Regions from separate parts of the Caproiciproducens puteiluti genome, predicted to be linked through region 1. Evidence: riboswitches for the same ligand, from Rfam matches in the RefSeq annotation. Region 1 holds a riboswitch; each other region holds the start of a gene.
What was found. Region 1 has a riboswitch for cyclic di-GMP ahead of ACRQU7_RS04055 (methyl-accepting chemotaxis protein). Riboswitches for the same ligand answer to the same signal wherever they lie in the genome.
Positions count from the first base shown of each region.

Region 2: linked by a shared signal. The riboswitch ahead of ACRQU7_RS10895 (sigma-70 family RNA polymerase sigma factor) and the one ahead of ACRQU7_RS04055 (methyl-accepting chemotaxis protein) in region 1 are both predicted to bind cyclic di-GMP.
Region 3: linked by a shared signal. The riboswitch ahead of ACRQU7_RS01605 (FtsK/SpoIIIE domain-containing protein) and the one ahead of ACRQU7_RS04055 (methyl-accepting chemotaxis protein) in region 1 are both predicted to bind cyclic di-GMP.

Region 1 covers NZ_CP194790.1:827,714-830,990, forward strand. Annotated here, with positions in the region: gene nifJ (pyruvate:ferredoxin (flavodoxin) oxidoreductase) at 1-175, shown strand, start outside; gene ACRQU7_RS04050 (MalY/PatB family protein) at 252-1,433, shown strand; cyclic di-GMP riboswitch class I at 1,455-1,535, shown strand; gene ACRQU7_RS04055 (methyl-accepting chemotaxis protein) at 1,691-3,277, shown strand, end outside.
Region 2 covers NZ_CP194790.1:2,228,871-2,232,147, reverse strand. Annotated here, with positions in the region: gene ACRQU7_RS10905 (hypothetical protein) at 148-303, opposite strand; gene ACRQU7_RS10900 (recombinase family protein) at 315-701, opposite strand; gene ACRQU7_RS10895 (sigma-70 family RNA polymerase sigma factor) at 1,259-1,708, opposite strand; cyclic di-GMP riboswitch class I at 2,119-2,210, opposite strand; gene ACRQU7_RS10890 (hypothetical protein) at 2,306-2,575, opposite strand; gene arsA (arsenical pump-driving ATPase) at 2,649-3,277, opposite strand, start outside.
Region 3 covers NZ_CP194790.1:323,419-326,695, reverse strand. Annotated here, with positions in the region: gene ACRQU7_RS01605 (FtsK/SpoIIIE domain-containing protein) at 1-1,633, opposite strand, end outside; cyclic di-GMP riboswitch class I at 1,694-1,776, opposite strand; gene ACRQU7_RS01600 (hypothetical protein) at 2,885-3,121, shown strand; gene ACRQU7_RS01595 (DUF3791 domain-containing protein) at 3,132-3,277, shown strand, end outside.

The sequences.
Region 1 (3,277 bases):
CGACAGTAAGGCCCCCACGGCAAGCTACCGCGACTTTATTATGGGAGAGGTCCGCTACAATTCGCTGACACGTGCCTTCCCGCAGCGCGCCGAGGAGCTCTTTACAAGGGCCGAAGAATATTCCAAACAGAATTACGAGCATCTAAAGAGACTTTCTGAGCTCAATATGGATTAAACCCGCGTCCTGTGCCGCCACTTTCCGAAAAATGTGCAGGCAGAAACGGCGGCCGCTTTATAAAAGAAGGAGAAAAATGGATATTGATAGGGTTGATGCCGCAGAACGGCGGGGGACGAACAGCACTAAGTGGGACGGTGCCTCGGCCAAATTCGGTGCGGATGATTTACTGCCGATGTGGATAGCGGATATGGACTTTCCGGCGCCCGGCTGCGTCCATGAGGCGCTGAAGAAGATCATTGATTTTGGGGTTTACGGGTATTCTTTTGTGGGCGACGGATATTATCAGTCCTTTATCGATTGGGAAAAGAAGAAACACGGCTATGAGGTCAAAAAAGAGTGGCTTCGTTATACGCCCGGGGTCGTTTCCGGTCTGTACTGGTTCATCAACGCAATGACGCTGCCGGGAGAAGCCTGCATGATTCTGACTCCGTGCTATTATCCGTTTATGGACGCGGTCAGGGACACGGGACGAAAGCTCATCTGCTGCGACCTGGTGAACACCGGCGGGCATTATACCGTTGATCTGAAAAAATTTGAGGATACTATCCGGGTTAATCATGTAAAATTATTTCTTCTTTGCTCTCCCCACAACCCGGTCGGACGGGTTTGGAGCAGGACGGAGCTGAACGGGATTTTGGATATCTGCAAACACAGAGGCGTGTTCGTGGTCAGCGACGAAATCCATCAGGACATTACCTTCGGCGGCCATCGCCATATCCCCGCGGCAGCCGCCGGGGATTACGACGACATGCTGGCGACGCTGACTTCGGCCTCCAAAACCTTTAATCTCGCCGGGTGCAAAAACTCCTTCGCAGTCATTCCCGACAGGGAAATCAGGGAACGGTTTGACAGATACGCCAAGTCCATCCGCGTTACCAGAGGCTCCGTGTTCGGATATGCCGCGGTGGAGGCCGCTTACCGCAACGGGGAACCGTGGCTGGAGCGGATCCTCAATATCATCGCGGAAAACTACCGCTATCTGCGTGACACGCTGATGCGCGAGTTTCCGGAAATTACGGTCTCTCCGCTGGAAGGAACCTATCTGGTGTGGATCGATCTGGGCGCTTACGTTCCCTGTGAACAGCTGCACGATTTTATACAGAACCGTTGCGGTCTTGCCCTGGATTACGGGGAGTGGTTCTATGAAAACAGGGCGGACACCCATATGCGCATGAACCTTGCGACCTCCGCGAAAAATGTCGGCACAGCGGTAAGCAGCTTGGTCAGGGAAATCAGGAAGCTTCCGCAGAGCTGAGGAGCATACGTCTGAATAAAACGATGAAAATAGCAAACCCGTCAAAAGGCGGGGACGCAAAGCCACGGGTCTAAAGTTATCTATGACAGCCGGGTTGCCATTCCAGAAAGCCGCGGCACAAGACAGTACCGCGGCTTTGCTGTGTTTCCGGTCAAGCAGAAAGCGGCATGAATCGGCGTATCCATTGCAAGCCGCAGTTCAGTGTTCCCGGTCCGGCACCCGACGCGCCGGCCGGAATAAATTTGGGGAGGATGAAAATGTTGAAAAATAGGAAGATCGGTAAAAAGCTGATTCTGTCTTTTCTTTGCGTGGCGGTTATTTCCAGTATTGCGGGGATCGTGGGGCTCAGCGTCATGACGAATATGAACACCAATTACAAAAAAGCTTTGGTCGATTACGGCTTTTCTCAGGGAGATATCGGCCTGTTCAATTCAGAGTTTAACCACAACGGCGTGATTGTAAGGAATATTGTCATCGATCCGGATGTTCAGAAAATGATGACCGATTCCGATCTGCTCTCCCAATCCAACGAGAAGCTCAATCAATACCTTGCGACTCTCAACGGCAGAATGACCACGGAACAGGAGCTGCAGGATTTTAAGACCATTCAGGAAAACATCGATGAATATAAGACCCTGGCCGATCAGGTGGTCACCCTGGCCATAGAAAATAAGGACGCACAGGCAAGAACGATGCTGTCGGATCAGGTCGAGCCCATTGCGGATAAAATAGAAGCTTCAGCCAATGCATTGATCAGCGGGAAAATCAAAACCGGGAACCAGGTGTCGTCAAGCCTGTCCGCTCAGGGAACAGGGGCCACGGTGTTTATTTTCTCGGTGATCCTTCTTACGATGGTTGTCTCGTGCATCGTTGCGCTGCGGATTTCCCGCGGAATCAGCAGACCGGTAACGGAAATGGCGGCGGCGGCCCGGAGAATGGCGGAGGGCGATCTCAATGTGCAGATTCAGGTCGATTCCCATGATGAAATCGGGCAGCTGGGCGCCGCATTTTCGGAAACCGTCGAATATATCAAGCAATGCATTGCGGACATATCGGTCAAGCTTGCGCAAATGGCAAAAGGAGATTTGTGTATTGTAAATGAAATGGAGTATAAGGGGGATTTTGTGGAGCTGCAGGAATCCATCGGCGGCATTGCTGCTTCACTCAATGACGTCCTGCTTCAGATCAGTCGGGCTTCCGAACAGGTTACGGGCGGCGCGGAGCAGATATCCAACGGGGCCCAGGCGCTGGCGCAGGGCGCAACGGAGCAGGCAAGCTCCGTCGAGGAGCTCTCCGCTTCCATTATGGAGGTATCCGCGCATATCCGGGACAACGCGGAGCACGCGGCCAACGCCATTTTGACGGTCAGGGATGTCAGCAGGGAAATCGAGATCAGCAACGGACATATGCAGGAGATGATGAATGCCATGGCAAGGATCGACGATTCGTCGGGCCGGATCGGGAAAATCATCAAGACGATCGAGGACATCGCCTTCCAGACCAATATTCTTGCACTGAACGCCGCAGTGGAGGCAGCCAGAGCGGGAGCCGCGGGGAAGGGCTTTGCCGTTGTGGCCGGTGAGGTGCGAAGTCTGGCCAGCAAAAGCGCACAGGCAGCCCAGAATACCACTTCCCTGATCGAAGAGTCTATAAAGCAGGTCAAAAACGGCAGCAAAATTGCGGATGAAACTGCAAAATCTCTGCAAAGGGTTGTGGAAGGAGCGGAAACGGTTTCAAGCGCGGTGGAAAAGATATCACAGGCATCCCGACGCCAATCCGACGCGATCGCTCAGATCACCACGGGAGTCGACCAGATTTCCAATGTGGTGCAGACCAATTCCGCA
Region 2 (3,277 bases), 1.4 Mb from region 1:
CGGACACTTGATTTTATTCAATTGTCAAGGAGCAGTTGGTTTTTTGCCAACGCCATTATCTCACACAAAGCAGGAAAAAGCTATACAAATAGCTGATTTTTCGCATATTGACATTAGAAAAAACCGCCTTTAAATTGTGCTTTGCGTTTATGCTGTCCTAACTACATAAGCATTTATCAAAGCCTTTTTTATGAAATCAGCCGCTTCTTTGTTCGGCTCCGCAGAAAAAAGCAATGTGACAGGTAGTCCATTTACTTGGATTCTTATAGTCTCAGCTCTTGTATCCGGCTGCTTTGCCTTCATAGTGAAGCCTCCTATTCCATGCCCATGGTGAGCTCATGGATTGCATTGATATCTCTGAACAATCTGATTTCTCCTTCCAGCGGTGAATAGAGCTTTATGCCCGACTGCTCCAGCTTCCGGAGAAAATCCAGCGTTTGTGCCGAATCTCTCCCGAGGCGGCTTAGTTGTTTTACTAACAAGACATCCATCCTGTCTTGTTCAGCGGCACGTTCGACTGCAATCAGGCCGGGGCGATTATATTTCAGGCCGCTTCCCAAATCCTCGGAACAGCCAACAATGGTGAATCCCAGCTGATCCGCATAGTCATAGAGCTCTTTTTTCTGACCTTTCAGCATGCCGTGGGCATCCTCCGGCGCGTCAATGCGGCAGTACAGCCACGCTCTTTTTTTCAGTCCCATTATAAAAACCTCCTGTTCCTAAATAATGTGGTTTGACCTCACAAGGGCGCGGCAGGGCGCAATTGTCCTGCCGCGTAGTTTCTAAGGTCAAACGATTTGCTTGTTCTTCATTTCAATTTAATGCTTCTATTCGGCACTGCTTCCCGAAGCGAGGGCGGCAACATAAATGGTTTGCCGGTTAAGCAAACACCATAGGGATTTCACCTCTCCGTGGTTCTCACCGAGCCGCCCCCATTGCGTGATCCCGCTTTCAGGCGGGGCTGTGGCTGGACGGAAGTAGCGTTAGCACTGTCCGTTTCATTGCGAAACAACCCACCACGGGCTGCTTTATAACCGGGCTTTGCCGCTCGTCGCCTTCGATGCCATCGGTTCAACGGATGTCTGTCACCCATCCGCAGGTAGTCTTGGCGCGCCCGTCAATGTCGCTGCCGCTCATCACGGCCGGACAGATCATGTATTTATGTTGCCGGATATGAAATTTTCAAGGAGCAATGAGGGAAGAGTAAAACCCCCTCACTTATTTCCACGTTGAGTGAGGGGGTTGAGCGGATAAATTTTTATTTTCCCATAAGTTTTTTTAATTCCGCCAGGATTTTTACCTTTCTATCGTGAATTGTCCGCTGCGCGATCCCGGTTTCTCTGGATAGCTGGCGCTCGCTCTTATCCATAAAAAAGAGAGCCGTGATCAACTCCTGTTCTTCCGGGGCGAGATGTTTGAGGCAGGCCAGCATTTTCCCGATCAGCACCGTCTTGATCGCGGCATCCTCAACACTTTCAATCTCGGTGACAAACTGTCTGTTTTCCTCCAGAAGCCGCTCGTAGGAGTCCTCTCGGCTGGGAAGGTATGTAGCGGTGCCACTGCCATAATCAATCCTGCACCGTTCGACTTTGATGTCGTACTGCTGGTATTCCATCAGGCGGTCGCTTTTCTCCAGAACCTCGATAATTTCTTTGCTTACATCGGGATATTTATCCCGGTAATTTGTTTTTCTCCGATACTTTGCCATAAGCTTGTCCTCCATTTCGTGATTGTTGAAATCCGGAAATGAAGAACAAGCGGAGGGGATCGGCAATGTCGATTCGACACGCTTCTACAAAAAGAAAAGAGCTTAAAATCGAAACTGTTCTTTAGCGGTCGAGGCGGGGCTTTTGTTGTCGAAAATAAAAAATCAGCACTTTGCCCGGGACGGCAAAGTGCTGATTTTTGAATATATTCAGTTAATGGAGGCGAGTGTGTACGGGATTCGCCGTCTTTATTTCAACCTCCGGAAAAGGAAGAAGTAAAGAATATTCATGGGTTCCCCTTTCACCAAGGGACATAGCAGAGCCATGAATGATCTTTGTTCAAATTATCCGTCAGAAGCTATAAAAACAATGAAAGCCTGCCCGTAAAAAGGGCAAGCTTTCAAGTGCGACTTCCGGCAGCCAGGCTGTCATAGCGCGCTTTTACGCACTTTAGACCCTATGGCTTTGCGTCCCCATCGTTAAATGGGTTTGCCCTTGGTTTGACTATTTTGTTGTTTTAACATCTTTCGGCTTGTGCTTCCGTATGATAGGCGCACGTGATTTGCAGGGAATGGGGGGATTCCATATTACTGTTTCCATCAACAGCAGCATGACTGATCGTCCTGAATGGTCAGCTCGCCATTTTCCGCTGCAAGTGTCACAGCCTCTGTCCTTGTTTGAGTCTGGTCATCCATCATAACAGGGACCCCGTCAATGGAAACGGACTTCTCGCCTGCTTGCAATTTGATCAGTTCAAATTGCAAGGATGTGCCGCAGCAGGATTGCTGCTGTGATACTTTTAAACAGTCACAATCATTGGAATCAAATGCCGCCTGAATCAAGGATTTTGCTTCTTCTGTAATTTTCATCTTTCATTTCTCCAGTTCTATCATTTTATGATATCTTTATAATGACACAATCGTCCCATTGGAAAGTGTTAGCTTATATTGTCAGCAGTTTATCTCCTTCGATTTCCTCAGCGCTCCATGCAATTACCGCAAAATTTCCCTTGGAATGTTCATCCACCTTGTTGATCCACTCGATTTCGTTGCTCACCTTTGCGGAAAGTATTTGATTCGTTGTATCGGTCCGGTAGAAAGACGAATTGATTACCCACCATTTTGTTTCGATGCTGGCGCGCTTTAAATCTTCCTCCAGGCGCAGTGCTTCATAGACGGGCGTATCCTCAGCCAAAGTCACAATAATGACCTCGGTTTCATCAGGATTGCGGAGGCGCGGCAGAAGCTTCCGTGCGGATTCGGGGATTTCGCCCTGGGAGCGTTTGATCTCCTGATTGTAGCTTTGTGTGGAATCCAGCAGCAAAAGGGTATGCCCTGTCGGAGCGGTATCGATCACGACGGTCTGGTCTTCCGCTTTCTCTACAACTTCGGCAAAAGCCCGGAATACTGCAATTTCCTGCGTACAGGGAGAACGTAAATCCTCCTCGATATAAGCGATATCATCAGCGGACATGGTTTTCTTTGCATTGGAAAGCACTTCTTCCTGATATTTTTTCAGTTCGGCTTGTTCATCAATATGGCTCATGGTGATGCCGCTGGCCTCGCTGATTA
Region 3 (3,277 bases), 500 kb from region 1:
CCTCGTCAGCTCCAAAACTCAGTACAGGATAATACATAGTCATATCCAGGTTCTGAAGCAATTTACTCCTATACTCAGACAACTCGCTAATAATTGGACTAAACCGTTCGGCTGTGTCAATTTCTTTTTCATCAAATTGAGCATCAAACTGAATCACAAAATCAAATAGCGCCTGACTTCCATCAATACCGCTCTTAAAGGCGACCATCGATGTAGAATCAGTTGGATTGAATGGCTTGAAGCTTTTAATGTCTGCAGAAATAGCGTCTTTAAGAACGCTTTCTTCTGTTTCCATCAAGCCACCCCACGAGGTCTCATTACAAACCTTTCCAACCAGTTTTCTAAGGTCGGATTGATGATTTTCAATTACAATGCTACGGTCGTTGAAAATCCCACCAATTGCCGGAATACTGTCATCATTTTCCTCATTTTCAGGATCAAAGTGCTTCTTAAGTTCACCCAGCAATTCCTTTATAATTGCGATATCTTTCTCGTTACCAGTAACAATCGCATCTGAAATTAACTGGCCTAATTCTTTAGGGCGTATAGGTGTAGCCTCAGTAATCTCTTCATTTTCCTCGCTGTCACCTTCAGTTGGATTAGATTTTGGCGGATTTTTTTCTTTCTTAGGTTCATTCGCCTTTGAAGCCGAAAACAATTCCTGAACAGTAGAAAAGTCCAGCAGCTTTAGGGTTTCTCTTTTGCCATACTTATAAAGATTTTGCAGATTATTATAAGCTCTCTGCAATCGCTCCTTATCAACAGCTTTTGTTCTGGCCAAAGAACGACTCAGTTTTTTTCTTGAGTCTTCACTCAACTGACCAATCGCAAAAATCAATTCTCTATTCCGATTTAGTCGTTCTTCAGGCTTGTTCTTTGTTCCTAAAATATCAGCATCACACAGAAGATTGAGCCTCCACATGTTATTTGGAATAGCTTCAGCCATATTATCAGTTGCAGTGATGGCCTGGATGAATTCCAAGATTACATCAAAAGAATAGTAATCAGATGTTTGCTGTAACGCACTCCAGAAATTCTGTGTTGGTGTGTTGCTTTCATTCTTAGTCTGCAATTCAATAAGATACTTCGAAAGGTCTTTTAAAGAAAGCACTTCAAACTCCGCCAGCGAATGAAGTTTATCTACATCATTTTTTACAAATACCACAATATTGCCCGCGTACTCAGGTACACTTCTCCACAGAACTGCCTTTTCCACTGATGGTGTAAGCGTAAAGAAATCTTCTTCTTTTTCCTCTGGCACATCGTAGCCAATAGCTGCAATATAAATATGTGAATTTCTCTTCGTAGCCAATTCAAGAGCAATTTTCTCAGGGTTAATATTACCAATTCCCTTAGCGAGAATACCGACCTTTGTCTCTGCAAGCTTTTCAAGCAATAATTCAGTTACAAGATTTTGTTTATCTAACATCAATCCATACCTCCTAACCGAATCTGAAGGATCCATTTGCTTCTCTTTCCTTGCGTCCGCCGGTTTCTCTGCATCCTTAGGAATCGCCCAGGCTTTGCCGAACTTGGTCAGCCCAGGAATCCGTCCCTGATTGCATAGCACCTGCACACGGCGGCGAGTAATGCCCCATTTTTTTGCGGCTTCGGCGATTGAAATATAATCCATAGCGCTTACCTCGTGTTTATATACAATAATAGCCCTACGGTTTTCGTAGGGCGAAATGTTTGCCACAGTTGGCTGCCATCCAAACGGTACAGGCCCTTTTAGCTTCGCGTTGCCGTCTTTCGATGACTTTGCCAATTATTCGATATAATTCAACTATATTATATGCTTTTTGGCGAACAAATGCAATGTAAAAATGTAATTTTTACCCACAAATTGATGCGCAGTGTTATTGTGATATAATGAGTCATTGTGCAAAAAGGAGATTTCACATATTCTAGGAATTCTTCGATTTGTATTCGCCGCCTTCTTTGTTGGCGTCAACTTTTCCCCAGACAGCCCAAAAATTCATTTTCAACATTTCAACAATGCTGGGCTTTGGGGATTGCATGTAGAATTCCTTATATCTTTTTTATAGTCGGATGCCATAAAGGTAACCTTCCCTAAGTTTTAATATTTTCTACCTGAAAACCCTCTTGAAAAGCACGGGCGAATATCTCCTGATTCATTTTAGGTCAACTGTTAAGAAACTCTCCAAAGAGGCATCCGATATCGTTTTGGGGATACGGTAGAATGACTTTATACTCGAGTTTCTGCGTACACTTTTGGCTGCAGGCCAAATGGGACGGATCTTTGAAAAAATAAGTCTCATCCATCACCTCACCTTACGGATTGGAATATCATCTCTCTTTCCGATCTCCAAAGCAAAAAAGAAGCCTTGACTAATCGATATAAAATAAAAAGGCATGGTCGTGGGCGATTCATCACTCCACTTCCGTGCCCTTTGTCTGATTGCCACTCATCTTTAAAAACGGTGAATAGCCATTTTTTCTTTTTGTATTTCAATTGTAAAATAACACAATATCTGCTACAGCTTTTAGAACACGCTATCCAAATATGTTTTCCAATATTCATCATCTCTTGTAATACCGTGGAGCCAAAAAGACATAATCACTACTTCGAATTCCCGCCTTTTGCTCTTGGTAAAGCTTTTTTTCGGCATATTTCCATAAAGAGTGTCTAGATCAAACAAATTATCTTTCTGTTTATAGTCGTAATTGTAGTAAAATATATTGGACAATTTAAACTTGCTTTCTGACCTATTTGCATAATATTCGTTTTTCAATTTATGGCCTTCGGGCCAAATCTCACGGTTGAAGGTTGAAAAACTCTTTAATCAGGTGCTGTTCCATACGGAAAAAGCGCTTTCATACTGCACCTTTCAGAATTCTATTGTTTTGAAGGGAGAAGAAAATGGATAAGGAGAAATTTGACGCGGTATTTCCAATCATAGTGGCCGCACTGACGAACAGAATCGCAGCTGAAAACCGAATATCAGACGAAAAAGCGATTGCGGAATTTTATACTTCACAGCTCTATTCCGTTCTTGAAAATGAACAGACTAAGGTCTGGCAGTACAGCACGGAGAAGCTGTATGATTTGTACAGAAAAGAAAAAGAAAACGGCAGTCTGGAACTGCCTGAGTATTGAGGTGATAACGATGAGCGGGACAGTTGAATTTAAAGTGTTTTGTTTGGAAGCATACAAAAACGCGCACCAAATAAACGGTGCTGCTGCACTGGATGCTTTTCATAAATACGGTGTATTTGACTATATCAATTCCTTTTATGATGTGCTGCATTCAAC